4 regions of the Actinomadura sp. NEAU-AAG7 genome follow, and region 2 is predicted to be linked to each of the others. Evidence: riboswitches for the same ligand, from Rfam matches in the RefSeq annotation. Region 2 holds a riboswitch; each other region holds the start of a gene.
What was found. Region 2 has a riboswitch for cobalamin ahead of KLI87_RS11135 (putative cobaltochelatase). Riboswitches for the same ligand answer to the same signal wherever they lie in the genome.

Region 1 (7,040 bases), on a different contig from region 2:
CGCGCATGGAGCGACCCGAGCAGGACGCCGTCCCCGTCTTCATCCGGCTGGACGCCGCGACCCCCGGTGACGACCCCTGCGAGCGGCTGCGCGAGGCCCTGCGGGAGTCGGACGCGGCGCCCCGCGAGGTCGTGTGCGACCTCGGCGGCTCGGCGGGCCCGAATATGGCGACGCTGGAAATTCTGCTGCGCATGCAGCTCACGGCACGCCGCCTGGGCCATGAGATAAGGCTGTACCGCCCGAATGCCGAACTCGTGCAGTTGCTGGAGATGATCGGCCTGTCCGACACGCTCCCCTTGTACGGCCCCTGAGAACCGCCAGGATTTCTCGGCCGCTTCTCGTCGTCGCCGTGCCGTCACCGAAGGTCATGCGGGGCGCGCCGGCATCGAAACCGGCAAGGCCGGGATTGGCCGGTTCCGGCTAGGGCGCGATTCGCCGACCCAATAGGGATTGAGTGATCACTGCGGCACCGTAGGTGACCCGATTTCTTCGTTCGTGCTCAATTCGCGGCCCGGCGGCGAAGATCGTCGCGGCCACTTCATTCCCATGGGCAGCCCCCGTAATATCCGAGGCGGCGTCAGTGGCGCCGGTGATCGGGGATCGCATGTGTTGCATATGTGGAGGGGAGCCTGGCATGAATACCAAGCGAAATCTCGACGGGGCGGGCGCGCGGAGGCCCGCCCGCGGGCTGGGCCTCGTCATCGGCGCGGTCGTGGCCGTCGCCGCGCTGCTGTTCGGCACGACGGCCGCCACCGCGTCCCCCGCGTCCAGGCCGGCGGCGCTGCCCGGCCAGGGCGACCTGGCGGGGCTGCGCGGTTTCCGCCACGGGTTCGTCCCGGTCGACGGAGGGTCGCTGCACTACGTCAAGGGCGGCCAGGGGCCCGCCCTGGTGCTGCTGCACGGGTGGCCCGAGACCTGGTACGAGTGGCACGAGGTCATGCCCGAACTCGCCAAGACCCACACGGTGATCGCCTTCGACCTGCCGGGCCTCGGCAGGTCCTCCATCCCCACCGACCGCAAGTACGACCTGGTCACGGTCGCGGCGAAGCTCCACCAGGGCGTGACCAAGCTCGGCTACGACAACGTCGCGATCCTCGGCCACGACGTCGGCGCGCTGGTCGCCTACCCCTACGCCCGCAACTTCCCCGGCGGCGTCTCGCGCATGGCCGTCCTCGAAGCCCCGCTCAACGGCTTCGGGCTGGAGTCCGCGTACGGCCTGAGCTGGCACTTCCAGTTCAACATGACCGCGGCGCCGGTCCCCGAGCAGCTCGTGAACGACCGGGCGCACGTCTCGACCTACCTGGGCTGGCTGTTCGCCGCCGCCAAGTACCCGAAGGCGATCGCCCAGTCGACCTACATCGACGCCTACTCCGACGCCGCCCACCGCAGCGCCGGGTTCGACTACTACCGCGCCTACCCGACCAACGCCGCCGACAACAAGAGGCTGGCGGAGCAGAAGCTGACGATCCCGGTCCTCGCCATGGGCGCGGCGGACGTGTTCGGCCCCGCCGTCGGGCAGTCCTTCGGCGCCGTCGCCACCGACGTCCGCACGGTCGTCGCCCCCGACAGCGGCCACTGGATCCCCGAGGAGAACCCGGCCTTCCTCCAGCAGTGCTCGGCGCTGTTCTTCGGCGGCGCCGACACCAAGCCCACCACCCCCGAACTGGCGGGCTGCGCCCGCTGACGCCCCCCTCGCGCCGCGCCCCGGCGGCCGGTCCACCCCTTGACCGGCCGCCGGGGCGCCCGCACGCTGCGCCCCGCCTCCGACAGAGCGGCGACCAGGCGATTCGGGCTTATTGCGACTTTGTGGCAAGAGCGAGGTGTGCCACCATGTGCGGGTAGGCGACGGCGGAACGAGGAAGCCGGTGCGAATCCGGCGCGGTCCCGCCACTGTGATCGGCGAGCGGATCCCGAGCGAGGCCACCACCGCGCGAGCGGCAGGGAAGGCCGGGACGAGCGTTGACCCGAGAGCCAGGAGACTCACGCGGTCGCCTCCTCAACTGACCTGGGGCGGATCTCCCCAGAGAGGAGAGCGGGATGCCATGGGCACGACTCGCGGGGCTGCTGGCCGCCGCGGCCCTGCTGGCGGGCGGATGCGGTTCCACCGGTACGGACGCGGTGGGCGGGAGCGGGGCGGCGCCGCCCGGATTCCCGGTGACGGTGGCGAACTGCGGGGTCACGACCACCTACGAACGGCCGCCCCGGCGCGCGGTGTCGCTGAACCAGCACGCGACCGAGGTGATGCTGGCGCTCGGGCTGGAGCGCTCCATGGTGGGGACGGGCTTCCTCGACGACCGCGTCCTGCCGGAGTTCCAGGCCGCCTATGACCGGGTGAAGGTGCTGTCCAAGGAGTACCCGTCCTTCGAGGCGCTGCTGGCGGCCGAGCCCGACTTCGTCTACGGCGGCTGGTCCAGCACGTTCGACGAGAAGGAGGGCCGTGGCCGGCCGGCCCTGCGCGAGGCCGGGATCGACACCCACCTCAACATCGAGGAGTGCCCCCGGGGCCCGGTGACGATGGCGACGGTCGAGGAGGAGATCCGGACCATCGCCAAGATCTTCGGTGTGCCCGAGCGCGCGGAAAAGCGGATCAACGCGCTACGTGCCGTCCTGGACCGGGTCAAGAGCAAGACCACCGGCACCGCGCCGACCAGGGTCGCCGTCTACGACAGCGGCGACAAGACGGTCTTCACCGCCGGGGGCGCCGGGATCGGCAACGAGATCATCCGGCTGGCGGGCGGCGCCAACCTGTTCTCCGACGTGCGCAAACCCTACGGGGACGTCTCGTTCGAGCAGTTCGCCGAGCGGGCGCCGGACGTCGTCCTGATCTATGACTACGGCGACCAGAGCGCCGAGGCGAAGAAGCGGTTCCTGCTGTCGAACCCCGTGCTGAAGGACGTCCCCGCGATCAGGAACCGCCGGTTCGCGGTGCTGCCGCTGTCGTCCACGGTGACCGGCGTGCGGGCGGCCGGCGCGGTGGAGTCGCTCGCCCGGCAGCTGCACCCGGACCGCTTCGCGTGACCGGCGTCCGGCGTGCCGGATACGCGCTGGTGCTCGCCTGCCTCGGCGCGCTGGTGCTGGCGGCGGCGACGGCGGGGGTCGCGGTCGGATCCGTCCGCGTCCCGCCGGACCAGGTCTGGGGCATCCTGCTGCACCGGGCGCACCCGGCGCTGGCCGACCCGGCGTGGCCGCCGGTCCGCGAGACGATCGTGATCGACGTGCGGCTGCCCCGGGTCCTGCTGTGCGGCGTGGTGGGGGCGGGCCTGTCGGTGTGCGGGACGGCGCTCCAGGCCCTCGTCCGCAACCCGCTCGCCGACCCGATGCTGCTCGGCGTCTCGTCGGGCGCGACGGTCGGCGCGGTGACGGTCGTGGTGTTCCACCTGGCCTGGTTCGGGGCGTTCTCGCTCCCGCTCGCCGCCTTCTGCGGCGCGCTCGCGGCGCTGGTCGCGGTCTACCTGCTGGCCCGCTCGGGCGGGCGGATGACCACGGTGCGCCTCGTGCTCGCGGGGGTCGCCACGGCCGAGGTGCTGTCGGCGGTCGCGAGCTACCTGGTGATCAGCTCCGACGACCCGCGCGCGGCCGAGTCGGCGCTGCGGTGGATGCTGGGCGGCCTGGCCGGGACGCGGTGGACGGTCGTGTGGATCCCGGCCGTGATCGTGCTGGCCGGGACCGCGGTCCTGCTGGGGGTGTCCCGGCACCTGAACCTGCTGCTGGCCGGGGAGGAGGCCGCCGCGGCGCTGGGCCTGGACGTGCACCGGTTCCGCGCGTCCCTGTTCGTGCTGGTCGCGCTGATGATCGGCGCGGTCGTGGCGGTCAGCGGCTCGATCGGGTTCGTCGGGCTGATGATGCCGCACGTGGTGCGGCTGCTGGTCGGCGCCGACCACCGCCGCGCGCTCCCGGCCGTCGCGCTGCTCGGCGCGGCGTTCCTGATCCTCGCCGACCTGGCCGCGCGCACGCTCGTCGCGCCGGAGGAGATCCCCGTCGGCGTCCTCACCGCCCTGGTCGGCGGCCCCTTCTTCCTCTGGCTGATGCGCCGGAAGGCGGCCCGATGACGGTAGCGCTGCGGGCCGAGAAGGTGTCGGTCGCCATGGACGGCCGGACCCTGGTCGACGCGGTCTCCCTGGACATCGCCCCCGGCGAGGTCGTCGGCCTGGTCGGCCCCAACGGCGCCGGGAAGTCCACCCTTCTCCGCACGTTCTACCGGGCATCGCGCCCCACCTCGGGCCGAATACTCCTGGACGGCGAGGACGTCTGGCGAATGCCGGGGAAAAGGCTCGCGCGGCGGCTGGCCGCCGTTCTCCAGGAAACGCCCGGCGACTTCGAACTGACCGTCTACGACGTGGCGGCGATGGGCCGCACCCCGCACAAACGCGCCTTCCAGGGCGACGACGCGAACGACCGCGACATCATTCTGCGCTCGCTCGCCGAACTGGACGTCGCGCACCTGGCGGAGGCCCCCTTCGACCGCCTCTCCGGCGGCGAGAAGCAACGCGTGCTCATCGCCCGCGCCCTGGCCCAACGTCCCGCCGCGCTGGTCTTGGACGAACCCACCAACCACCTGGACCTGCGCCACCAGATCGACGCTCTGCGCCTGGTCCGCGGCCTGGGCGCCACCGCCCTGATCGCCCTGCACGACCTGAACCTGGCCGCCGCGTTCTGCGACCGCCTCTGCGTCCTCCACGAGGGAGCCCTGCTGGCGGACGGCCCGCCCGGCGAGGTCCTGACCCCGGAACTCCTGGCCCGGGTCTACCGGGTCAACGCGGAGGTCAGCGCACACCCGCGCACCGCCGCCCCGCAGATCACCGTCCTCCCGGACTGACCATGGGGTGAGCGGCCCTTTCCGCGTCGCTGTGGGTGGTCTCGCAGTTCTGCGGGGCGCGCATCTCGGTGTTCTTGATGAAGTCGTGCAGGGCCCGGCGGGAGCGGGTGAGGGTGTCGATGCGCTCGTCCAGCCCGTCGAGGCGGGCGTTGAGCACGTCCATGAGCTCGGAGCACGGTTCGATCTCAAGGCTCACGCCGCTGACGCAGGGGAGCATGTAGGCGATCTCCTCGGTGGACAGCCCGGCCCCGAGCAGCTTCCTGATCTGGTACACGGTCAGGACGTCGTCGTCGCTGTACTCGCGGTAGCCGTTGGAGCCGCGGCCGGGCTCCAGGAGGCCCTGGGCCTCGTAGTAGCGCAGTTGGTGCGTGTGGACTCCGGCCCGCCGGCCCAACTCCCCGATCCGCACGGCCGTTCCCCCTTGACCTTCATATCGATATGAACGTTGATGATTCTGCCATGACCTCCAACACGACCGAAAAAGAGCACGCGGCGCCCGACCAGGGCGCCGACCGCACCCCCGTGACCGTCATCGGGCTCGGGCTGATGGGACAGGCACTGGCCGGAGCCTTTCTGGACGCCGGGCATCCCACGACCATATGGAACCGCACGGCCGCGAAGGGTGAGGGCCTCGTGGCGCGGGGCGCGCAATTCGCCGACTCCGTCGGTGACGCGGTGGCGGCGAGTCCGCTCGTCGTCGTCTGCCTCACCGATTACGAAGGGGTGCGGGGGCTCCTCGAACCGCTGGGCGACGTCCTCGGCGGGCGGGTCCTGGTCAATCTGACCTCGGGGACGCCGCGGGAGGCGCGGGAGACCGCCGAATGGGCGGGGGCCGGCTATCTCGACGGGGCGATCCTGGCCGTTCCCGAGGGCATCGGAAAGGACGCCCTCGTCCTCTACAGCGGGCCGCGATCGGCCTTCGAAGCGCACGAGTCGGCGCTAAGCAGCCTGGGCGCGGGCGTCACGTACCTCGGGGACGACCATGGGCTGGCGTCGTTGTACGACGTCTCCATGCTGAGCCTGATGTGGAACATTCTGAACGGCTTTCTGCAGAGCGCCGCCCTGCTCGGCGCGGCCGGGGTCGACGCGTCGGCGTTCGTTCCGATCGCGACCAAGGGGATCGAGACCGTGACGGACTGGCTGCCGGACTACGCGCGGCAGGTCGACGACGGCGTGTATCCGGCCTACGACTCCACCATCGACACCCACGCGGCCGCGATGCGGCACCTCGTCGCCGAGAGCGAGGCGCTCGGTGTCAACGCCGAGTTGCCGAGGCTCATCCAGGATCTGGCCGGACGGGCGGTGGCGGCCGGGCGCGGCGGCGACGGCTACGCGGCGTTGATCGAGCAGTTCCGCAAGCCCGCGCGGGCCTGACCGGTCAGGGCTTGCGGGCGAGGAGGAGGCGGTAGCGCGGGCTTCCGTCCTCCCGGCGGCCCAGGCCCTCCAGCGGGGTGGTCGTCACCGTGAACCCGGCCGCCGCCAAATCGTCGCGCATCGCCTGGAGAGGGCAGGTGCGGTAGTACATGACGAACGGGGGGCGCCATATCGCGTTGCGGATCCGCATGGCCGCGTCGAACCCGAGCAGCGTCCAATACCCGACGGACGCGATGGGCGGCGGCGCGCCGATCGGAAAGGCGAACAGGCCGCCCGGCCGCAGCGCGCGGTGCACCCCGGCGAAGAGCGCCGGACGTTCGGCGGGCAGCAGATGCCCGAGGGCGCCGAAGGTGACGGCCAGGTCGAATGCCTCGGAGAAGGGAAGGGCGCGGACGTCGGCTCGGATCCATTCCGCGCCGGGGTGCGCCTCGCGTGCCCGGGCGAGCATTCCGGCGCTGAAGTCGACGCCCGCGACCTGTTCCTTGCACAGCGGTTCGAGCGTCCGCATGCCCGCGCCGGTGCCGCAGCACACGTCCAGCCCCCGCTCGAACAGGCCGCGCGGACGCAGCGCGTCGGTGGTGGCGTCGAGGATGGCGTCGGGGGTCCGGAAGGGCGTGTGGTCGAACTTCGGGGCGAGCAGGTCGTAGCCGCGCTCGACCGAGGACAGCGACTGGACCGCCAGTTCGCGCAGCGACGGACCCTGGGGCGAGAACATCGCCCCGGCGTACTTCGCCGGCCGGGGCTCAGGAGGCCGAGCGCTGGGGGCGCGGGGCGATGCCGAGCACCTCGTACAGGTGGATGCCGCGCCCGGCCCAGTCGACCAGGCGCTCGCGGTCGATGAGGTGCATCC
Region 2 (7,040 bases):
GGGGGCACCGGCGACCTCGGCGGACAGCGCGGGCCCGCCGTCCATGTCCCGTGTGATCGAGCCGAGGACGTCGGAGCCGGCGGGCGCGAGCGCGGCCTGCTCGTCCAGGCCCGCGATCAGCACGACCTGGGCGAGGCCGTGCTCGACGGCGGCGGTCAGCTCGTCCAGGTCCACCGGGGTGAAGCAGGCGTCCGGAAGCGCCGGGAGCATCCGCCGGGCGGCCTCGCCCGCGCCCTCCCCGTACAGCACCAGGGTCGTCTCGCCGCGCGACGCCGCGTCCGCCGCCGTCATGTCCGCCGCTCCCCCTGGTCGACGAGGTTTCCGAGGTGGCCCGGGAGCAGGTCGGTGGCGAGCATGCTGAAGACGACCATGTCCTCGTTCACGCCGTCGGGGCGGCGCTCGGCGCCCCGCGCTATCCCCTCGCGCCGGTAGCCGCCCTTCTCCGCGACACGGATCGAGGCGTGGTTGCTGACCAATGCACGCAACTCCACCCGGAACAGGCCGCATTCGCGCAGCGCCCACCGGGAGACGAGCGACAGCGCCTCCGTGGCGTAGCCGTTCCCGCGTGCGCCCGGCCGGACGCCGTAGCCGACCTCGCAGGTGAGGTGGTTCCAGTCGACGCGGAAGAGCCCGATCGTCCCGAGCAGGCGGCCCGACTCCCGGTCGGCCACGGCGAGGTGCAGGGCGAGCCCGAGGCGCTGCACGTTGTGGACGCCCTCCTGGAGGAACCAGGCGATCGGCTCGGCCTCCAGCACGGTCGGGAAGTTGGGTGGGAGGAAGTCCTCACCGTCGCGGATCACCTCGATCACGTCGGCGGCGTCGTCGAGCCCGAACGGGCGTAGGACGAGCCGCCCGCCCTCCAGGCGCTCGATCTCCTTGAAGGCCCTCACTGACGGTCCCCTCCGCCGGCCCTCACCATCCTGCTCGCGAGCCGCGGCGACCCGGCCCAGTGCAGATGCAGGTAGGACGCGACACACTCGCCCTTCACGAAACCCTCCGGACCGGACGTGGACCACTGCCACGCCGCCCGCCACTCCCCCGCGGCGCCGTCCCGCGCCGCCCCGTGGCCCGGTTCCGTGACCGTGCGGTGGAACTCGTGGCCGCGCAGCCGCTCCCCCGTCCGGGCGACGACCGAGTCGGCCACCGCCACCGCGGCACGATAGCCCAGTGTCAGGCGCGGGGCCATGGTCGCCCTGACCCCGTCCAGGACGCCGCACATCGGCGCGCCGTCCAGTTCCTGGGCGAGGTAGAGGAGTCCCGCGCATTCCGCGTAGAGGGGACGCGACGATTTCGCGAACGCGGCCAGGTCCCTGCGCAGCGGCTCGTTCGCGGACAGCTCCGCCGCGTACACCTCGGGGAACCCGCCGCCGATGACGACACCGCGCGTCCCCTCGGGGAGCGCCTCGTCCCGCAGCGGATCGAACCGGACGACGTCGGCGCCCGCCGCGTCCAGCAGCTCCTCGTTCTCCGCGTAGCCGAAGGTGAACGCGGGCCCACCGGCGACGGCGATCCGCGGCCTCTCGCTCGGCGGCGGGTCCACCTCCGCGGCCGGGTCCCAGGGCTCGGCGTTCAGCGCGGGGACGTCGCGGGCCAGCGCCAGCACCGCGTCCAGGTCGCAGGACGAGGCGACCATCTCGCCCATCCGGCGGACGCTCTCCACCGCGTCCGGCCTCCGCTCGGCGGCCGGGACGAGCCCCAGGTGCCGGGACGGCGTCGCCGCGTCCCCGTGCCGCCGCAGCGCGCCCAGCACCGGCAGCCCGAGCTCCTCGACGGCGTCGCGGCACATCCGCTCGTGCCCGTCCGAGCCGAGCCGGTTGAGGATCACGCCGCCGACCCGGGCCGTCCCGAACGAGCGGAACCCGTGCACGAGCGCCGCGACCGAGCGCCCGGCCGCCGCCGAGGCGTCCACGACCAGCACGACCGGGGCGTCCAGCAGCGTCGCGACGTGCGCGGTGGACGCGTAGTCCCCGCCGCCCGGCGAGCCCGACGTCGCCGGCCCGGCGGCGCCGTCGTACAGGCCCATCACGCCCTCGACGACCGCGAGGCCAGCGCCCGCCGCGCCGTGCAGGAACAGCGGGACGACCAGCTCCTCGGACGTCAGCCACGGATCGAGGTTGCGCCCGGGGCGGCCCGTGGCGAGCGCGTGGTACCCGGGGTCGATGTAGTCCGGGCCCACCTTGTGCGGGGACACCGCGAGGCCGCGCGCGGTGAACGCGGCCATCAGCCCGGTCGCCACGGTCGTCTTGCCGCTCCCCGACGAGGGCGCGGCGACGACGATGCGCGGGACCGCGCTCACCACCCGATCACCACTCGATGCCCTTCTGGCCCTTCTGGCCCCGGTCCATCGGGTGCCGGACCTTGCCCATCTCGGTGACGAGGTCGGCGAACTCCACCAGCCTCGGGTCGGCGTCCCGGCCGGTGATCACGACGTGCTGGTTGCCGGGCCGGTCGCGGAGCGCGGCGACGACGTCCTCGACATCGACCCAGCCCCACTTCATCGGGTAGGTGAACTCGTCCAGGACGTAGAGGCGGTAGGTCTCGGCGGCGAGGTCGCGCTTGATCTGCTCCCAGCCCTCGCGCGCGTCGGCCTCGTGGTCGGCCTCGGCGCCGGGCCGCTGGATCCACGACCAGCCCTCGCCCATCTTCGTCCAGAACACCGGCCCGCCCTCGCCGGTCTCGGCGTGCAGGCGGCCCAGCGCGAGCAGCGCGTTCTCCTCGCCGATGCGCCACTTCGCCGACTTGACGAACTGGAACACCCCGATCGGCCAGCCCTGGTTCCACGCCCGCAGCGCGAGCCCGAACGCGGCGGTCGACTTGCCCTTGCCCGGCCCCGTGTGGACCATCACCAGCGGACGGTTGCGGCGCTCCCGCGTCGTCATCCCGTCCTTCGGCACGTACTCCGGCTTGCCCTGCGGCATCTCAGTCCCCGCCCTTCATCCGGTGGCCCATGACAATCACGCGACACTCACGCGACGCTCCGCGCGTCCCGGACGACCCCGGCGAGCGCGTCCGCGCCCAGCCGGTCGAGGTGCACGACCTCCGCGCCGAGCCGCGCGCCGAGCGCGCCCGCGAGCCCGAGCCGCACCGGCCCCGACTCGCAGTCGACGACGACCGACGCCCCGCCGCCGAGCGCGCCCGCGAGCAGGCCCGCGGTCCTGGCCGGGTCCGGTCCGTGCGTGGCGCGCCCGTCGGTGACCACGACCAGCAGCGGACGGCGGGCCGGGTCGCGCAGCCGCTCCACCCGCAGCACCTCGGCGGCGCGCAGCAGGCCGGCCGACAGCGGCGTCCGGCCGCCGGTCGGCAGCCGCTCCAGCCGCCGCGCCCCGGCCTCGACCGAGGACGTCGGCGGCAGCGCCAGCTCCGCGTCCGCGCCCCGGAACGTGATGAGCCCGACCTTGTCGCGCCGCTGGTAGGCGTCCAGGAGCAGGCTGAGCACCGCGCCCTTGACCGCGCGCATCCGCTTGCGCGCCGCCATCGACCCGCTCGCGTCCACGACGAACAGCACGAGGTTGCCCTCGCGGCCGTCCCGGACCGCCTCCCTCAGGTCGTCCGGGGTCACGACCAGCCCCCGGCCGGCGCGCCCGCGCGCGACCTGGTGCGGTGCGGCGGCCCGGAGCGTCGCGGTGAGGTGCAGCCCGCGCGCTCCCGGACGGGCACCGGACACGCGTCCGTACGGGCTGCGCGCCTTGGAGCGGCGTCCCGGAGCGCCCGCGCCCACGCCGGGCACGGTGAACAGGCGGGGTCTGTATGCGGCGTCGGCCGGGGCGGGCTCGGTGTCCGACGACCGTCCCTGGCCGCTCCCCACGGACGGCTCCGACGGCTCCGACGGCTCCCCGCCTTCCTGGGGGAGGTCGTCCCCGGGCGCGCCCCCGCCCGGCCCGTCAGGCCCACCCGATCCGTCGGGACCGTCGGGGCCGTCGTCAGGCGGCTCGGGGTCGGGGTCGGGGTCGCCGTGCTCGTCCAGGACCTCGTCGAGCTTCTGCCGGTCGAGGCCGGGCGCGTCGAACGGGTCGCGGCGGCGGCGGTGCGGCAAGGCGAGGCGCGCGGCGGTGCGCACGTCGTCGGCGTCGACCGCGGCCCGGCCGTGCCAGGCGGCCAGCGCGATCGCCGCCCGCGCCGTGACCAGGTCGGCGCGCAGCCCGTCCACCTCGAACGAGGCGCACACCGCCGTGATCTGGCGGAGCGCCGTGTCGGTCAGCTCGACGCCGGGCAGCCGGTCGCGGGCGGCGGCGATCCGCCCGGCCAGCGCGGCCTCCTCCCCGGCCCAGCCCGCGGCGAAGCCCTCCGGGTCGTCCTCGAAGCGCAGCCGCCGCCGGACGACCTCCGCGCGCTCGGCGGGATCGCGGGTCGCGGCCACCTCGACCGTCAGCCCGAACCGATCGAGGAGCTGCGGGCGCAGCTCGCCCTCCTCCGGGTTCATGGTCCCGACCAGCAGGAACCGCGCCGCGTGCCGCACCGACACGCCCTCGCGCTCCACATGGGACTCGCCCATCGCCGCCGCGTCCAGCAGCAGGTCGACCAGGTGGTCGTGCAGCAGGTTGACCTCGTCCACGTACAGGACGCCCCGGTGCGCCGCCGCGAGCAGGCCCGGCTCGAACGCCTTCACGCCCTCGGTCAGCGCGCGCTCGATGTCCAGCGACCCGGTGAGCCGGTCCTCCGAGGCGCCCACCGGCAGCTCGACCAGCCGCGCCGCCCGCTCCCGCCCGGCGCCGCCGTGCGGGGCGTCGGGGCAGCCCGGATCGGACGCCCGCGGGTCGCAGGAGAACCGGCAGCCGTCGGCGACCGCGACCGGCGGCAGCAGCGCGGCCAGCGCGCGGACGATCGTCGACTTGGCGGTGCCCTTCTCACCGCGCACCAGCACGCCGCCGACGCCCGGGGACACGGCGTTGATCAGCAGCGCGAGCTTGAGGTCGGCCATTCCGACCACGGCGGAGAAGGGGTAGCGCGCGGCGCGGCCGCGCTCGCGGGGCGGCGTCGCTTCGGCAGGGGGCATGCCTGGTCGTCCTTTCCTCGGGTGTCCACGCCCGTGGCGGTTCCTGTCCGACGGCCGGAGTCTCCTGGCTCCCGGATCACGGCTCCCCCTCGGCCTTCCAGCCGTCCCGGAGGGCGGCCGTGGCGCGAGCGAGGGGGAACTCCCCTGGTCACAGTTGCGGGACAGCCCCGGATTCGCACCGGGTTCCTCCGCTTCCGTCGCAAGGCACAGGATCGCACACCCGAGCGGATCGCGCCCGCCGGGCGCCCCCCGCGCGGGTCAGGTGCCGAGGAGGGACGGGCCGCCGGGGCCGCGCGCGGGCACCGCGAACCAGACGGCCTTGCCCCGGACGGGCGGCCCGAGCCGCGACAGCGCCCGCTGCATGCCCCAGCGGCCCTCCGACAGCTCCCGGACGATGCTGAGCCCCCGCCCGCAGTCGCCGGACGTCCAGGAGTAGCCGGGCAGCCGCGTGTCGGAGAGCGGGTCGGTGAGGGGATCGGCGAACGCGTCGGCGGGGGCGGCGGAGAACGCCTCGGCGTAGGCGTCGAAGACCGCGCAGCGGGCCTCCCCCAGGCCGTCGTGGTCGAGCCATAGCTCGTGCGGGCCGTGGTCGCCGGCGTGCTGGTAGGCGTTGGTGGCCAGCTCGCTGACCATGAGCCGGGCGTCGGCGACCACGTCGCGGGTCGCGCCCACCGCGGCGAGCGCGCCGGCGAGGACGCGGCGCGCGTGCCCGGCGCAGCCGGGGCCGCGGGGCAGCGCCCACGCCCGGCCGGGTCTCGCGCCGGCGGGCGTCCGGGACGGCGGCGCCGCGGGGATGGTGCCGCCGGTGATGTCGGGCGAGGTCTTCACGGGTCCTCCCGTGGTCTACGCGCTCGGGAACGCGCGACCTTCGTCGGTTACTTTAAGTCCCCGGTTGGTCACAGCGTCCAGACTCCCGTGAGAATCTCACGTTCGCAACCGCCTTGAGGAGATTGCTCTGCCCGGGGCTCCGGGTTCGCCATTCGCGTTGTGGGGCGGCGCCAGAGTGGGGAGACTCCACTCTCATGACCTACCGACCAACGGTTCGTGGCCGCCGGCTGGCCCGGGAACTGCGAAAGCTGCGCGAGGAGCAGCGGCTGACCCTGCAGGAGGTCGCGGACCGGCTCGACTGGTCGCGGGCCACCGTGTCCCGGCTGGAGACGAGCCAGACCCGGCCGCGTCCCGGCGACATCGCCGACATCCTCGACCTGTACGGGGTCCCGAGCCCGGCCAGGGACGCGCTCATCACGCTCGCCCGGCAGGCGGGCCAGCGCGGCTGGTGGACCGCGTACCAGGACGTCTTCACCGGCAGCTACGTCGCGCTGGAGGACGAGGCGTCGCACATCCGCACCTGGGATCCGCAGCTCATCCACGGGCTGCTCCAGATCGAGCAGTACTCCCGCGCCGTCATCACCGCCGGGCGGCTGCTGCCCGCGCAGGAGGAGATCGAGCGGCGGATCTCCGCGCGCACGATCCGGCAGGCGCTGCTGGACCGCGAGAACGCGCCGAAGCTGCACGTGATCTTCGATGAGTCGGTGCTGCACCGGCAGATCGGCGGGCCCGAGGTCATGCGCGCCCAGTTGGAGGCGCTCAACCTGGCCGCGGAAACTCGCCCATCCGTGTGCGTTCAGGTACTTCCTTATACAGCGCAGGAGCATGCGGGCCTTGACGGACGTTTCACCATATTGTCGTATCCGAACGCCGCGGACCCCGATATCGCCTACGTCGAGGGCACCATGGGCGACGTTTACCTTGAGAGCGCCGAGGAAATAGCAAAACATAGGGACCGCTTCGATCGGATCGAGGCGGAGGCCCTGTCCCCCGAGGATTCCGCGCACCTCATCGCCGAGGCAGCAAGGAGCAGCCCGTGACCAACCTGCAGCGCGAACTCACCGGAGCGTGCTGGCGCAAGTCGTCCCACAGCGGCAGCGGAGACCAGTGCGTCGAGGTGGCCACCCTGGCCAGTGACCTGCGCGCGGTCCGCGACTCCAAGGACCCCGCCGGGCCCGCGCTGGTGCTGACGCAGGCCGCCTGGCGGACCCTGCTCACC
Region 3 (7,040 bases), on a different contig from region 2:
GGGATCCCGAGCCCGGGGGCCAGTCGCAGCATGGAGTCGCGGGTGATCCCGGCGAGGAGGGTGCCGGTGAGCGCGGGCGTGAGCAGCCGGGCGTTCGAGCCGGAGCCGTAGACGAACATGAGGTTCATCGAGCCGACCTCCTCGACCCAGCGGTGCTCCACCGCGTCGAGCCAGACGACCTGGTCGCAGCCGTGCTCGACGGCCTGGGCCTGGCCCGCGAACGACGCCGCGTAGTTGCCGCCGGTCTTGGCCTCGCCGGTGCCGCCCGGCGCGGCGCGCGTGTAGTCCTGCGACAGCCACACCGAGACCGGCTTGACGCCGCGCGGGTAGTACAGGCCGGACGGGGACGCGATGATCGTGAATAGGTAGTCGCTCGCCGGGCTGTTCACGCCGAGCGTGGGCGTGGTGGCGAACATGTTGGGCCGGATGTAGAGGCTGTGCCCCTCGGTGTCGGGCACCCACGCCTTGTCGGTGCCGACCAGCAGCTCGACCGCCCGGACGAACAGCTCCTCGGGGATCTGCGGCATCGCCATCCGCCGCGCCGACCGGTTCATCCGCGCGGCGTTCATGTAGGGGCGGAAGGTGACGATCGAGCCGTCCGGCTGCTTGTAGGCCTTGAGGCCCTCGAACAGCTCCTGGGCGTAGTGGAAGACGTGGCTGGCCGGGTCCATCGGGATCGGGCCGTAGGGCTGGAGGCGCGCGTCGTACCAGCCCCGGTCCGCGGAGTACCGGATGGTGATCATGTGGTCGGTGAAGTGCCGGCCGAAGCCCGGATCGGCCAGGACGCGCGCCCGCTCGTCCGCGGTGGCCGGGCGCTCGGTCAGCGTGATCTCGAAGTCCAGGGTGTCGCTCATCGCGGTTGTCCTCTCCCGGATCGCCGGTACGGCCCCGTTGCCGCCCCGACGTCTCTAGTCCTTATTGTCGTACTTCGTCTAGACCTACTCCTTCGCACGCGGCACGCCGAAATCCGGACGCGCCGCGAGGCGCGCCCGGAGTGTCCCTGGTCAGCCGGGGAGGCGCGCCCTAGCCGGCTACTCGCCCGGCGATGGCGTCGCCGATCTCGGTCGTCGAGCGCGCCCCGAGCGCGGCGCGCCCGGCGAGGTCGGCGGAGACGGCCCGCTCGACGCGGCGGGCGGCCTCGGCCGCGCCGACGTGGTCGAGCAGCATCGCGACGGACAGGATCGTCGCGGTCGGGTCGGCCTTGCCCTGCCCCGCGATGTCGGGCGCGCTGCCGTGCACCGGCTCGAACATCGACGGCGCGGTACCGGCCGGGTTGACGTTGCCGGACGCGGCGAGCCCGATGCCCCCGGCGATCGCGGCGCCGAGGTCGGTGATGATGTCGCCGAACAGGTTGTCGGTGACGATCACGTCGTAGCGCGCGGGCTGGCTGACGAAGAACATGGTGGCCGCGTCGACATGACAGTAGTCGGTGCTGACCTGCGGGTACTCCTCCGCCACGCGCGCCAGGACGCGCTGGTAGAGATCACCGGCGAACGTGAGGACGTTGTCCTTGTGGACGAGCGTGAGCTTGCGGCGCGGCCGGGACGCGGCGACCTCGAAGGCGTAGCGGATGACCCGCTCGACCCCGTGGGCGGTGTTGACGCTCTCCTGCGTCGCGACCTCGTGGGCGGTGCCCTTGCGCAGGACGCCGCCGACCCCGGTGTAGGGCCCCTCGGTGCCCTCGCGGACGACGACCATGTCGATGTCGTCCGGCGTGGCGCCCGCCAGCGGCGTCGCGACGCCCGGGAACAGCTTCACCGGGCGGAGGTTGACGTAGTGGTCGAGTTCGAACCGCGCCCGCAGCAGCAGGCCGCGCTCCAGCGTCCCGCTCGGCACGCTCGGGTCGCCGACGGCGCCGAGCAGGATGACCTCCTGGTCGCGCAGCTCCGCCAGCACCGAGTCGGGCAGCGTCTCGCCCGTCCGGTGCCAGCGCGCGGCGCCGAGGTCGTAGGAGGTCCGCTCGAACTTCAGGTCGCTGGAGGGGGCGACGGCGTCGAGGACCTTCAGCCCCTCGGCGACCACCTCGGGGCCGATCCCGTCACCGGGGATGACGGCCAGACGAATGCTGCGGGAAGCCATGGCGCGCACTCTACTGCAAACGTCTCATTGCTTGGGCTTCCATCTCAGATCTCGGGACGAACACGGTGCGACCAGGGCATGTCAGGCGCGGTGCGCGTCCGATGCCGATCGTTCGCGCCGACGCTTTCGGGGCCACACCGGTACAGCGTCCAGGCGACTTGACGCGTGGCGCCCCAAAAGGGGACGCTCTGTCCGACAAGTAAAGATTCGAGGCGACGGTGCGCAGGAACCTGGTGCGATTCCAGGACGGTCCCGCCACTGTGACCAGGGAGTCTCCCCCGCTTCACGACCACGGCCGCCCGCGCGGCTGGAAGGTCGGAGGGAGACGGCGATCTGGGAGTCAGGACACTGACCCGTCGTCCTCCCGCTACCGGGGCGAGTGAACCCCGTGAGGAGACCCGACATGGCCCAGCAAGCCGTCCCGTCCGCGAGCCCGGCCACGCCCGCGGCGCGGCCCGCGCCCCTTCCGCTGCGCGTCCCCGTCCGCGAGATCCTGCCCTGGGCGGTGCTCGCCGCCGTGCTGGGCGTCGTCCTGATCTACTTCGTCGGCGCGGAGCAGGGCGCCACCTCCCTGTTCGGCGGGACGTGGGTGCACGAGTTCACCCACGACGGCCGGCACCTGCTCGGCTTCCCCTGCCACTGAGCCGCGCGCATGATGAGATCTCTGCTGGTCCGCGGCATGCTCGTCGGAATCGCCGCGGCCGGTGCCGCGCTGCTCATCGCCTGGCTGTACGGCGAGCCGCAGGTCGGCCACGCCATCGCGTTCGAGGAGGCCAAGGCGCACGCCGCGCACGAGGGCCACGAACCGGAGGTCGTCAGCCGGGGCGTCCAGAAGACCGCCGGGCTGATCACGGCGATGGCCGTCTACGGGGTGGCGCTGGGCGGGCTGTTCTCGATCGCCTTCGCGTTCGCCTACGGACGGCTCGGCCGGCTCGGCGCGCGCGCCACGGCCGCGCTGGTCGCCCTCGCCGGGTTCGTGGCGGTCGAGCTCGTCCCGTTCCTGAAGTACCCGGCGACGCCCCCGGCGGTCGGCAACCCGGGCACCATCGGGAGCCGGACGGCGCTGTACTTCTGCATGGTCGCGCTCGGCATCCTCGCCACCACGGCGGCGGTGATCGTGTGCCGGCGGCTGGTGCCCCGGGTCGGCGTCTGGAACGCCGTCACCGCGTCCACCGCCGGGTTCGCCGTGGTGGTCGCGGTCGTCTACCGGGTCACGCCCCGGCCGGACGCGATCCCCGAGCACTTCCCGGCCACGGTCCTGTGGGACTTCCGGGTCGCCTCGCTCGGCGTCCAGCTCGTCCTGTGGGCGACGATCGGGCTGCTGTTCGGCTACCTGACCGAGCGGGCGTTCGCCCGCCATCCGTCCCGCGTCGCGGTCCCCGCGAACGCCTGAACCCCTGCCCGCCCCGTCGCGTCAGCGGCGGGGCAGCAGGGCGCAGTCCCCGCACATCTCCCCGCCGGGCGGCACCCGGTAGTAGAGGCAGCAGCTGCGCCGGACGAAGCCGCCCCCGACGAACCCGCCCGTGCCCGCCAGCGGCTCGCGGCCGAGCAGTTCCCGGACGAGCGCGGCGCGCCCCGGGTCGGGCGGGCCGACGTTGAGGCTCCCGGCGAGCGCGGACGCCGCGTTCCCCCACAGCAGGCCGTCGGCGAGGCCGGTGAACGTCAGCATCGTCTCGCGCAGGGGCCTGAGCTGCCCGTCCACGACCACTTCGACGAGGAGGCCGGCGGCCTGGGCGGTCCCGCCCGCCCGCCATCCCGCCGGGCGGGCGAGCCAGAGCGCGACGGGCGCACCGGGCGCCCACCGCCAGTGCAGCCCGGACAGGTCGGGGACGAGGCCGCGCGCCGCCGCCGCGGCCATCGGCGACCACAGCCGGGACGCGAGCCCCTGGAACAGGATCGACGCGGCCACGCGCCGCTCGGTGGTGCCGAGCCGCTCGGCGTACAGGTCGGTCAGCCCGATCAGCCGGTCGCGGTCCCGCTCGGGGAACGGCCGCCAGGTCGGGTCGGCGTCCTCGGCGGGGTCGGTGCCGATCTCGAAGTAGGGGCCGAGTCGCGCGACCGCGCGCAGCGCGTCCGCGACCTCGGCGGGATCGGCCTCGGCCGCGTCGTCGAGGGGCATCCGCCCACACTAACGCGACCAGGGACCGCCCCCGGATGGGGCGGTCCCTGGTCGGCGAGACGCCTATCGGGCCGGGTGGCCGCCGTTGTCGCGGCGGTCCAGGGCGGTCTGCAGGGCGCGGGCCGCCTCCTCCCGCTCGTCGTCGGCGGGGGCGGCGTTCATGGTGACGTCGTTCATCTCAGGTTCGCTCCGATTCGCTGGTCTGTCGTGCCGCGGTGGCCGCCGGTGAGACCCGTGGATCGCACGGTCCGGCGAGGATCGGACTCACGGCCAGGCGAAACCTCCGCAGCGGGTGCCGGCCTGCCGATGATCAGGCCCCGCTGCGGCAGCGAAGGATTACCACGAAGCGCCGCATGACTACCGCCACGGTACCCGCGATGACGCCCGCTGTCCCGACCTGTGGCAGAAAATCCCACATTCTGAGACGACCAGGCGACGGGGCAAGCCGTCGGAGGACCTCAGCCGTCACGCGAGCGCGTGACCTGAGCGGTGGGGCGACGCCGGAGGCGAGCCCACCGGGAAGATCGCGAAGCGATGCCGCGCTCGCCCAAGGGCGGTCAGCGTGCGAGCCGCCAGGCGAGCACGCCGGGCCGGGATCGCGACGAAACAGCCGCGCTCGCACGAGATCGCTCAGCGTACGGGCCCTCAGAGAGCACGCCGGGCCGGGATCGCGAGAAAACCGCGCTCGCATAAGACCGGTCAGGTGGGCGAACCGCTAGGCGAGCCCGCCTGGGCCGGGATTGAAGTCAACATGTCCGCGTCCGCACGATCGCGGCCCGAGGGGACGAGCCGCCAGGCAGGTCCCCTCGGGCCGTGATCTCACGAGTTCAGCTCAGCTCGACGCGGCGGCCCATGTCGGCGCCGACCTCGGCGGAGATGGCGTCGACGAGCTTGGGGGCGATGGCGGAGTCGACGGTGAGGGCGATCAGCGCGCGGCCGCCCTTGGCGTCGCGGCCGACCTGCATGCCGGCGATGTTGACCTGCTCGTCGCCGATCAGCTTGCCGACGGCGCCGACGATGCCGGGCCGGTCGACGTAGGAGAAGAACGCCATGTGCGCGGTCGGGACCAGCTCCATGTTGTAGCCGTTGATCTCGATGATCCGCTCGGCGTGCTTGGGGCCGGTGAGCGTGCCGGACACCGACACCACGGTGCCGTCGGACATCGTGCCGCGCACCTGCACGACGTTGCGCCAGTCGGGGCTGTCCTCGCTGGTGGTGAGGGTGACCTCGACGCCGCGGTCGCGGGCCAGCAGGGGCGCGTTGACGAAGGTCACGGCCTCCTCGGTCACGTCCACGAACACGCCCTTGAGCGCGGCCAGCTCCAGCACCTTGACGTCGTGCTCGGCGATCTCGCCGCGGACGACGACGTCGAGCCGGACGGGGACGCCGCCGGCGAGCGCGGTGAAGATCCGGCCGAGCTTCTCGGCGAGCGGCAGGCCGGGCTTGACGTCCTCGGCGACGGCGCCGCCCTGGACGTTCACCGCGTCCGGGACGAACTCGCCCGACAGGGCCAGCTTGACCGACCGCGCGACCTGCGTGCCCGCCTTCTCCTGCGCCTCGTGGGTGCTGGCGCCGAGGTGCGGGGTGACGACGACGGCGTCGTGGTGGAACAGCGGGCTCTCGGTGCACGGCTCGGTGCTGAACACGTCGATGCCAGCGCCGGCGACGCGGCCGTCCTTGAGCGCGAGGTCGAGCGCCTCCTCGTCGACGATCCCGCCGCGCGCGGCGTTGACGATCCGCACGTTCGGCTTGACCAGGTGCAGCTCGCGGTCGCCGATGAGGCCGAGGGTCTCGGGGGTCTTGGGCAGGTGGACGGTGATGAAGTCGCTCTCGGCGAGCAGCTCGTCGAGCGTGACGAGCCGGACGCCGAGCTGCGCCGCGCGGGCGGCCTGCACGTAGGGGTCGAACGCGATCACGTTCATGTCGAACGCGGCGAGGCGCTGGGCGACCAGGACGCCGATGCGGCCGAGGCCGAGGACGCCGACGGTCTTGCCCTGGAGCTCGACGCCGGTGTACTTGGAGCGCTTCCACTCGCCCTGCTTGAGCGCGGCGTGGCCCTGTGGCACGTTCCGCGCGGTGGCCAGCAGCAGCGCGAGCGCGTGCTCGGCGGCGGTGACGATGTTGGAGGTCGGGGCGTTGACGACCATGACGCCGGCCTTGGTGGCGGACTCCACGTCGACGTTGTCGAGGCCGACGCCGGCGCGGGCGACGACCCGGAGCCGCTTGGCGTTGCGGAAGACCTCGGCGGTGACCTTGGTCGCGCTGCGGACGATCAGCGCGTCGACGTCGGCGACGGCGGGCAGCAGGAGCGCCTTGTCGCTGCCGTCGACGTGACGGACCTCGAAATCGGACTCCAGCACGGCGATGCCGGCCGGGGAGAGCTCTTCTGCGACGAGGACGACGGGCTTGCTCAAAGGGAACAGTCCTTCGGAAGTCGGATGTGCGCCGGATGGGTGGGATTCTGCGCCCGGTGCGGATATGCGGAGTGCAGGTGAAGTCGCGAGTCACCTCGTCGTGCCCTCGCCCCCGCAGGCGAGTCTATCTCGCGCGGAACGCCGGGTCGGCGGCGGGCCGGGCGGCTCGCGGGTGACAGCGGCGTGACCGGGCGGTACCGGTTTGTCGCTGATGCCGCCTCCGCCGCAGGTCCCTGGCCTGGGCCGGTACGGCCGGCGCTCCGTCCCGGGCGCCGGTTCCCTAGGGTCTCTCTAGGGTTTCCCTAGGGACACCCCAGGGTGATCTAGGCCGCACTGGGTTTCGGCAAGGCGGTCAGCACGGCCGCGACGCGCTCGGCGTCGGCGACCCGGACGTGCGGGACGTCCACGAACACCCGCAGCGGCCCCGC
Region 4 (7,040 bases), 160 kb from region 2:
ACCTCCTCGCGTCCCGCGAGGTGGGCGGTCGTGTCGAAGCGCCCGGCCAGGTGCGCCCCCGCCGCCTGGACCGCCGCCGCGACCTGCGCCACCAGCGCCCGGTCCTCCTCGTACGCGGCGGTCCCGGCCGCCGCCTGTTGTTCGATCCGCATGTCCCACTCCTTCGTTCGGGTCGGTGAGCCCGACAGTAGGAGCGGTTCGCGGCTGTGACCAGTGCATGTTTGGTAGGGCTAGATTTACTCCGGTGCACTTGGATCTGAATCTGCTGACCGCGCTGGACGCCCTGCTGGAGGAGAACAGCGTCGCCGCCGCGGCCGAACGGCTGAACCTCTCCGCGCCCGCCATGAGCCGCACGCTCGGCCGGATCAGGCGCGTCACCGGCGACCAGATCCTCGTCCGCACCGGCCGGACGATGATCCCGACACCGCACGCGCTGGCGATCCGCGCCGAGGTCCACGACCTCGTCCAGCGGGCGCGCGGCGTCCTGGAACCCGAGCGCGAACTCGACCTCGCGAACCTCTCGCGGGTCTTCACCGTGCGCGGGCACGACGCGGTCATGACGGCGATCGCGCCCGACCTGCTCGGCACCGTCCGCGAGCGGGCCCCCGGCGTCGCGGTCCGGCTGCTCGGCGAGGCGGCCGGCGACACCAGCGACCTGCGGCACGGGCGGGTCGACCTGGAGATCGGCGCCGCCGAGCCGGACCCGCCCGAGATCACCCATGTGACCGTCGGGCACGACCGGCTCGTCGCGGTGCTCGGCCCCGGCCACCCGGCCGGGGAGGGCGAGCTGACGCCCGCGCGGTTCGCGGGGGCCGACCACGTCCTCGTGTCGCGGCGGGGCAGGCTCCGCGACCCCGTCGACCGGGTCCTGGAGGAGCGGGGGCTGCGCCGCCGCGTCGTCGCGTCCGTGCCGACGAGCACGGCGGCGCTGTACCTGGTCGCGCGCAGCGAGCTGGTCGTCGCGGTGCCCGAGCGGATGTGCCGCCCGACGCTGCGCGTCCTCGGGCTCCGCACCCGGCCGCTGCCGTTCGACCTGCCGCCGGTGCCGATCGTCCTGGCCTGGCACCAGCGCTACGACAACGACCGGGCGCACGCGTGGCTGCGCGCCCGCATCCGCGAGGCGCTCGCCTTCGACGACCGCGCTAGCGGGTGATGCCCTCCCGGACGCGGCGCGCCGCCGCCACCAGGTTCCGCAGCGACGCCTCCGCCTCCGGGTAGGCGCGGGTCTTCAGCCCGCAGTCGGGGTTCACCCACAAGCGGCCGGGCTCCACGACCCGCAGCGCGCGCCGCAGGTTCTCCTCCATCTCCTCGGCCGACGGGACGCGCGGCGAGTGGATGTCGTAGACGCCCGGCCCGATGCCGTTCGCGTATCCGGCGGCGCGCAGGTCGGCGACCAGCTCCATGTGGGAGCGGGCCGCCTCGACGCTGGTCACGTCCGCGTCCAGCGCGCCGATCGCCTCGATGATCTCGCCGAACTCCGCGTAGCACATGTGCGTGTGGATCTGGGTGGCGTCCGCGACGCCCGAGGTCGCGAGCCGGAACGCGCCGACCGCCCAGTCCAGGTAGGCGTCGTGGTCGGCGCGGCGCGGCGGCAGCAGCTCGCGCAGCGCGGGCTCGTCGACCTGGATGATCCCGATCCCGGCGGCCTCCAGGTCGGCGACCTCGTCGCGCAGCGCCAGCGCGACCTGCCGGGCGGTATCGGCGAGCGGCTGGTCGTCGCGGACGAACGACCAGGCCAGCATCGTGACCGGGCCCGTCAGCATGCCCTTCACCGGCCGGTCCGTCAGCGACTGCGCGTAGGCGGCCCACTCCACCGTCATCGGACGCGGCCGGGCGACGTCGCCGTGCAGGATCGGCGGCCGGACGCAGCGCGTCCCGTAGGACTGCACCCAGCCGTGCTCGGTCGCGGCGTACCCGTCGAGCTGCTCGGCGAAGTACTGCACCATGTCGTTGCGCTCGGGCTCGCCGTGCACGAGCACGTCCAGGCCCAGCTCCTCCTGCAACGCGATGACGTGCGCGATCTCCTCGCGCATCGCCGCGGTGTAGGCGGCCGCGGACAGCCGCCCGGCGCGGCGGTCGGCGCGGGCCCGGCGGATGCTCGCGGTCTGCGGGAACGACCCGATCGTGGTCGTCGCCAGCTCGGGCAGGCCGAGCGCGTCCCGCTGGGCGGCGAAGCGCGCGGCGCGGTCGCCCCGGCGCGCCTCCGCGAGTCCGCTCGCGAACCCGTCCAGGCGCTCGCGGACGCGGGGGTCGGCCGCCGCCGGGGCCCGCCCGCCGCTCTCGTCCGGGACGTGCTCGCGCAGCGCCCGGCCGAGCGCGACGACCTCGCCGACCTTCTGCCGGGCGAACGCGAGCCGCTCCCGGACGTCCGGCGCGAGCGCCTCCTCCGCGTCCAGGTCGAGCGGGACGTGCAGCAGCGAGCACGACGTGCCCACCACGACCCGGTCGCACAGCCCGAGCAGCGCCGCGCAGACGGCCTTGGCCCGGCGCCGGTCGGCGCGCCACACGTTGCGGCCGTCCACGACGCCCGCGACGACGGTCTTGCGCGGCAGCCCGGCGACCGAGGCGAGCACGTCCAGGTTCTCCGGGCCCGCGACGAAGTCCAGGCCGACGGCCTCGACGCGGGACCCGGCCAGGGCGCGCAGCGACGCGGCGCCGACCGTCCCGAAGTAGGTCGCCACCAGCAGGCGCGGCCGGCTGGGCAGCGCGCCGAGCCGCTCGTAGACGCGGGCCAGCGCGGCGACCTCCTCCTCGCTCCGGTCGGCGACCAGGGCGGGCTCGTCGAGCTGCACCCACGCCGCCCCCGCGCCCGACAGCCGCTCCAGCAGCTCCGCGTAGACCTCGACCAGGTCGTCCAGCAGGTCGAGCGGGCGGAACCCCTCCGGCGCGTCCGGCGCGGCCTTGGCCAGCAGCAGGTAGCTCAGCGGCCCGACCAGCACCGGCCGTGTCTCGATGCCGAGTTCTTTGGCCTCCCGGTACTCCGCGACCGGCTTGGCGGCGGGCCCGTCGGCCAGCCGGAACCGGGTGCCGAGCCCCACCTCGGGGACGATGAAGTGGTAGTTGGTGTCGAACCACTTGGTCATCTCCAGCGCCGGGAGGTCCCGCGCGCCGCGCGCCATCGCGAAGTACCGGTCGAGGCCGGACAGGTGCCGGTAGCGGTCCGGGACGGCGTCGACCAGCACGCTCGTGTCGAGCACCTGGTCGTAGAAGGAGAACGTGTTGGAGGGGACCGCGTCGAGCCCGGCGTCGCGCAGCGTCCGCCACGTCCGGGCGCGCAGGTCGGCGCCGGCGCGCTCCAGGGCGGCGGCGTCGAGGCGCCCGGCCCAGTGCTCCTCGGTGGCGAACTTCAGCTCGCGCCGCTCACCGATGCGCGGGTATCCGAGGATCGTCGTGTTCATGGCAGCTTCCCTCGCTGAGCCACAGTGCGGAGACGCGAAGGGGGGACGGCCAGGTGCGCGCGCCGCCGGCCCTCCCGCGAGGCCGCAGACCACCGCGCGCCGGGCGGCGCGCGGGTGGAGGCAGGTCTTCGGACTCGCGGGCGCCGCTTCCCTGAGGAAGCGCCCTACTGGCCGTCGCTTCCCAGGCCCGGAGGCCCAGTGCGTGTTGACGGCGGTCGTTCCCGCTCACCGCTGCGGGGCAGTCCCGGATTCGCACCGGGTTCCCTCTTGCGACGCTCGCACCCGTGCGGGGACGAGCGAACCATCCACGTTCCCGAGTGTAGCCAGAAGAGGGGCGGCCCTCATGCTCGTGGGCCGCCCCTCCTGCGCCGCGCCGCGGCTCAGTAGGCGATGCAGGTGGCCATCGCGTTGGTCGCGGTTCCGGCGATGATCAGCGCCGTGGTGATCCCGGTCATGACGGCGAGACGCGTCTTGCGCATGCGGTGCCCCTTCGTTGTTGATCTTGGTATTTCATGATCATTCTTGGCGGCGGCGACCGTCAAGGGGTATCCGCGGGCGTTGACTTCGGGCGGGGGCGGGCACAGGATCGACGGGATGGCTGAGCCGGTGCGGCTGCTGGTGGTGGGCAGCGTCAACATGGACCTGACGGTCACCGTGCCGCGGCTGCCCGGGTGCGGCGAGACCGTGCTGGGCTTCGAGGCGACCCACGGGCCCGGCGGGAAGGGCGCGAACCAGGCGGTGGCCGCGCGGCGGCTCGGCGCCGCCGTCCGCATGGCCGGGCTGGTGGGCGACGACGCGCACGGCGCGGAGCTGCGCGCGGCCCTCGCCGCCGAGGGCGTCGACGCGTCCGGCGTCGGCGTCGCCCCCGGGGCGGCGACCGGCATCGCCATGATCATGGTCAGGCCGGACGGCGACAACGCGATCGCGGTCGCGCCCGGCGCCAACGCGGCGCTCGGCCCCGACGTGCGCCAGGCCGTGGCGGGCGGCGGGTCCGCGCTGCTCCTGCAACTGGAGATCCCGGTGGCGGCCTGCGAGGCCGCCGCCGAGGAGGCGCGGCGGCACGGCATGCTCGTGGCGCTGAACGCGGCGCCCGCCCCGGCGGTCGTGGACGCGCCGGTGGCGCGGCTGCTCCGGCTGGTGGACCTGCTGATCGTCAACGAGGGCGAGGCGGCCGCGCTGGGCGGGGACGGGACCGCCGCCGGGCTGCGGCGGCTCGGCCCTGACCGGGTGGTCGTGACCCTCGGCGCGGACGGTGCCGCCGGGGCCGACGCCGAGGGCGCGTTCCAGGTCGCGGCGTTCCCGGTGCCGGCGGTCGACGCGGTCGGCGCCGGCGACGCCTTCTGCGCCGCGCTGACCGTGGGGGTCGCGGCGGGCCTGCCGCTGCGCGCGGCCGCGCGGCGGGCGTGCGCGGCGGGCGCCCTCGCCGTGACGCGGCGCGGCGCGCAGGGCTCGCTTCCGCGCGCCGCCGACGTCGACGCGCTGCTCGACCGAAGTTGATCTTGATATGCTCGAAGGAGCCGTTCGCGCACGTGGCGTGGGCGCCGCTCCCGGCCCCCGCCATCGCCCGCCGGAGGGGGACCGATGAGAGCGCTGCCCTACGTCCCCTTCGGCCCCGGTCTCGACGACCGGCCGCACGTGTTCGTCGACGGGCTCCGCACCCCGCGCACCGTCCTGGAACTCAGCCACTGGCCGGGCAACCGGACCCCCGCCCACCTGAAGGACGACGTCAGCACCCAGTCCGTCCTGCGCCTGCTCGGGCTGCCGGAGGCCGAGCGGGCGGAACTGCTCGCGGACGCGAGCGCGGTCACCTGCGACCACTACGACGTGGACGGGCTCCTGAGCGTTCTGTGCCTGGTCAGCCCCGACTTCACGGCCCGGCACCGCGACCTGCTCGCACGGACGGCGCTGTGCGGCGACTTCGACGTCCACACCGGCGAGGAGCCCGTGCGCGCGTGCCTGGCGCTGCTGGCGGCCGAGCGCGAGATCAGCGCCGCGACGGAGTTCCGGTCGGTCGGGCAGGCCACGACGGCGCTGTTCGCCGGGATGCTGGAGGTCGCCGAGGAGTGCCTGCTCGACCCCGGTGCCTGGCGCGACGGCTGGGCCGCCGAGTGGGAGGACGTGGAACGTTCGATGCGCTCCCCGGTCGAGATCGAGGAGCGGGGCGACCTGGCGGTCTTCGAGGACACCGCCGAGCCGCTGCACGAGTACGCCGTCCACGCGCGCACGGAGGCGGGCCACGTGCTGCGGCTCCGCGCCGACGGCCGGCACAGCCTCCGCTTCCGGTACGAGAACTTCGTCGATCTGCGGTCGCGGCGTCCCGGCCCGCGTGTCCGGGGCGATCTCCTCGCGCGCGAACTCAACATGTTGGAACGTGACGGGACCTGGTTCTGCGAGTCACCGGCCACCGCGACGCCGCTGCTCCAGCTGTACTCGCCCGCCGAGGTCCCCGCGCCGAGCAGCCTCGGCATGGACGAGGTCCGCCGCGTGGTCCTCGCCTTCTTCGACGCCGCCCGCACGGACGGGTCGCTGCTGTGGCGCTCGCACGCGGGCTGGCTGGACGAGGCGCCCGGCACCCCGCCGTCCAAGGAGACCGCATGAGGGTGGAGGGGCTGCGCGGACGGCTGGCCGAGGAGGGCGTCGTGCGGTTGGACACCGCGCGCGGGCCCTACGTCGCCCGGCTGGCCGGGGGGCGGCCGGTGGTCCACGGCGCGCTGTGCCCGCACCGCGGCGGCCCCCTCGAAGACGCCTACCTGGTCGAGGGGATGCTGATCTGCTCCTGGCACCGCTCGACCTTCCGGGCCGGGGACGGCCGCGCGGTCTACGGGCCGGCCTGCGCGGACCTCGACGTCGTCCCGGCGCGGTTCGACGGCGACGACCTGGTCGTCGAGTGGCCGGAGGGGCCGTCCGGTGCCTGACCCGGCGGTGGCGCGGGTGGCGGGGCTCGCCGACCGCGCGGCGGCGGAGCGCGCCCCGGCCTGGCTCGACCTCGTCCGCCGCTACGGCGAGTGGGAGCTGGCGGAGGCGGCGGAGGCCGCCGTCCGCGTCCTGCGGTCGGCTGACCCCGGGGCGGAGACACGGGTGCACCGCGCGCTGCTGACCCCGCCTCCGGCCAGGCCCGACGCGGGAGGCGTCGTCCGGCTGCTGCTGTGCTGCGCCGCCGCGTCCGACGTGCGCGACCTGGGCGGCCTGCCCGGCGAACCGGCGCTCGGCGACGTCGCCGTGATCGAGCCGCTCGTCCAGCTCCAGTGCTACGCGGGCGACCTCCTCGGCGGCCGCGATCCCGTCGCGGTGCTCGGCGGGGTGCCGGAGTGATCGGCCGGTGGCGGGACGTCCGCGCGCAGGGCCGGGCCGTCGCGCTCGGGCTCCTCGGCGTCCGCCCGCGCGGCGGCCTCGCGGCGGCGTTCGGCGGCGACCCCCGGGAGCTGTTCGAGTTCCTCCTCGGGTTGCGCCTCGCGCTCCCGCTGACCGGCGGGGACGCGGCGGCGCTCGCCGACCTGCTGGGCGTGCTGAACGTCCGGCTCGCCGCGCGGCTGAGCGTCGTCCGCGCGCCGGACGGCACGCTGACCGCCCGCGACGAGCACCCGGTCGGCCTCCGCTGGACGGGCGCGGCGCGCGGTGTCTCGCCCGCCGAGTACGCGCTGC

Region 1: linked by a shared signal. The riboswitch ahead of KLI87_RS19035 (ABC transporter substrate-binding protein) and the one ahead of KLI87_RS11135 (putative cobaltochelatase) in region 2 are both predicted to bind cobalamin.
Region 3: linked by a shared signal. The riboswitch ahead of KLI87_RS36590 (CbtB domain-containing protein) and the one ahead of KLI87_RS11135 (putative cobaltochelatase) in region 2 are both predicted to bind cobalamin.
Region 4: linked by a shared signal. The riboswitch ahead of metE (5-methyltetrahydropteroyltriglutamate--homocysteine S-methyltransferase) and the one ahead of KLI87_RS11135 (putative cobaltochelatase) in region 2 are both predicted to bind cobalamin.

What each region holds. Positions count from the first base shown of each region.
Region 1 is NZ_JAHFZY010000004.1:16,370-23,409, forward strand. Features, by position in the region: gene KLI87_RS19025 (STAS domain-containing protein) at 6-311, shown strand; gene KLI87_RS19030 (alpha/beta fold hydrolase) at 635-1,684, shown strand; cobalamin riboswitch at 1,804-2,003, shown strand; gene KLI87_RS19035 (ABC transporter substrate-binding protein) at 2,038-3,018, shown strand; gene KLI87_RS19040 (iron ABC transporter permease) at 3,015-4,049, shown strand; gene KLI87_RS19045 (ABC transporter ATP-binding protein) at 4,046-4,816, shown strand; gene KLI87_RS19050 (MerR family transcriptional regulator) at 4,797-5,225, opposite strand; gene KLI87_RS19055 (NAD(P)-dependent oxidoreductase) at 5,276-6,190, shown strand; gene KLI87_RS19060 (class I SAM-dependent methyltransferase) at 6,195-6,905, opposite strand; gene KLI87_RS41575 (restriction endonuclease) at 6,934-7,040, opposite strand, start outside.
Region 2 is NZ_JAHFZY010000002.1:383,672-390,711, forward strand. Features, by position in the region: gene KLI87_RS11115 (hypothetical protein) at 1-291, opposite strand, end outside; gene KLI87_RS11120 (GNAT family N-acetyltransferase) at 288-890, opposite strand; gene KLI87_RS11125 (cobyrinate a,c-diamide synthase) at 887-2,296, opposite strand; gene cobO (cob(I)yrinic acid a,c-diamide adenosyltransferase) at 2,304-2,918, opposite strand; gene KLI87_RS11135 (putative cobaltochelatase) at 2,966-4,993, opposite strand; cobalamin riboswitch at 5,051-5,182, opposite strand; gene KLI87_RS11140 (ATP-binding protein) at 5,252-5,821, opposite strand; gene KLI87_RS11145 (helix-turn-helix transcriptional regulator) at 6,016-6,861, shown strand; gene KLI87_RS11150 (DUF397 domain-containing protein) at 6,858-7,040, shown strand, end outside.
Region 3 is NZ_JAHFZY010000011.1:51,748-58,787, reverse strand. Features, by position in the region: gene KLI87_RS36600 (branched-chain amino acid aminotransferase) at 1-854, opposite strand, end outside; gene KLI87_RS36595 (3-isopropylmalate dehydrogenase) at 1,024-2,079, opposite strand; cobalamin riboswitch at 2,279-2,452, shown strand; gene KLI87_RS36590 (CbtB domain-containing protein) at 2,483-2,722, shown strand; gene KLI87_RS36585 (CbtA family protein) at 2,732-3,472, shown strand; gene KLI87_RS36580 ((2Fe-2S)-binding protein) at 3,494-4,198, opposite strand; gene serA (phosphoglycerate dehydrogenase) at 5,026-6,612, opposite strand; gene KLI87_RS36570 (hypothetical protein) at 6,936-7,040, opposite strand, start outside.
Region 4 is NZ_JAHFZY010000002.1:547,644-554,683, reverse strand. Features, by position in the region: gene KLI87_RS11945 (inositol monophosphatase family protein) at 1-152, opposite strand, end outside; gene KLI87_RS11940 (LysR family transcriptional regulator) at 245-1,153, shown strand; gene metE (5-methyltetrahydropteroyltriglutamate--homocysteine S-methyltransferase) at 1,143-3,398, opposite strand; cobalamin riboswitch at 3,500-3,719, opposite strand; gene KLI87_RS11930 (ribokinase) at 3,993-4,895, shown strand; gene KLI87_RS11925 (DUF6687 family protein) at 4,980-5,996, shown strand; gene KLI87_RS11920 (Rieske (2Fe-2S) protein) at 5,993-6,313, shown strand; gene KLI87_RS11915 (hypothetical protein) at 6,306-6,710, shown strand; gene KLI87_RS11910 (hypothetical protein) at 6,707-7,040, shown strand, end outside.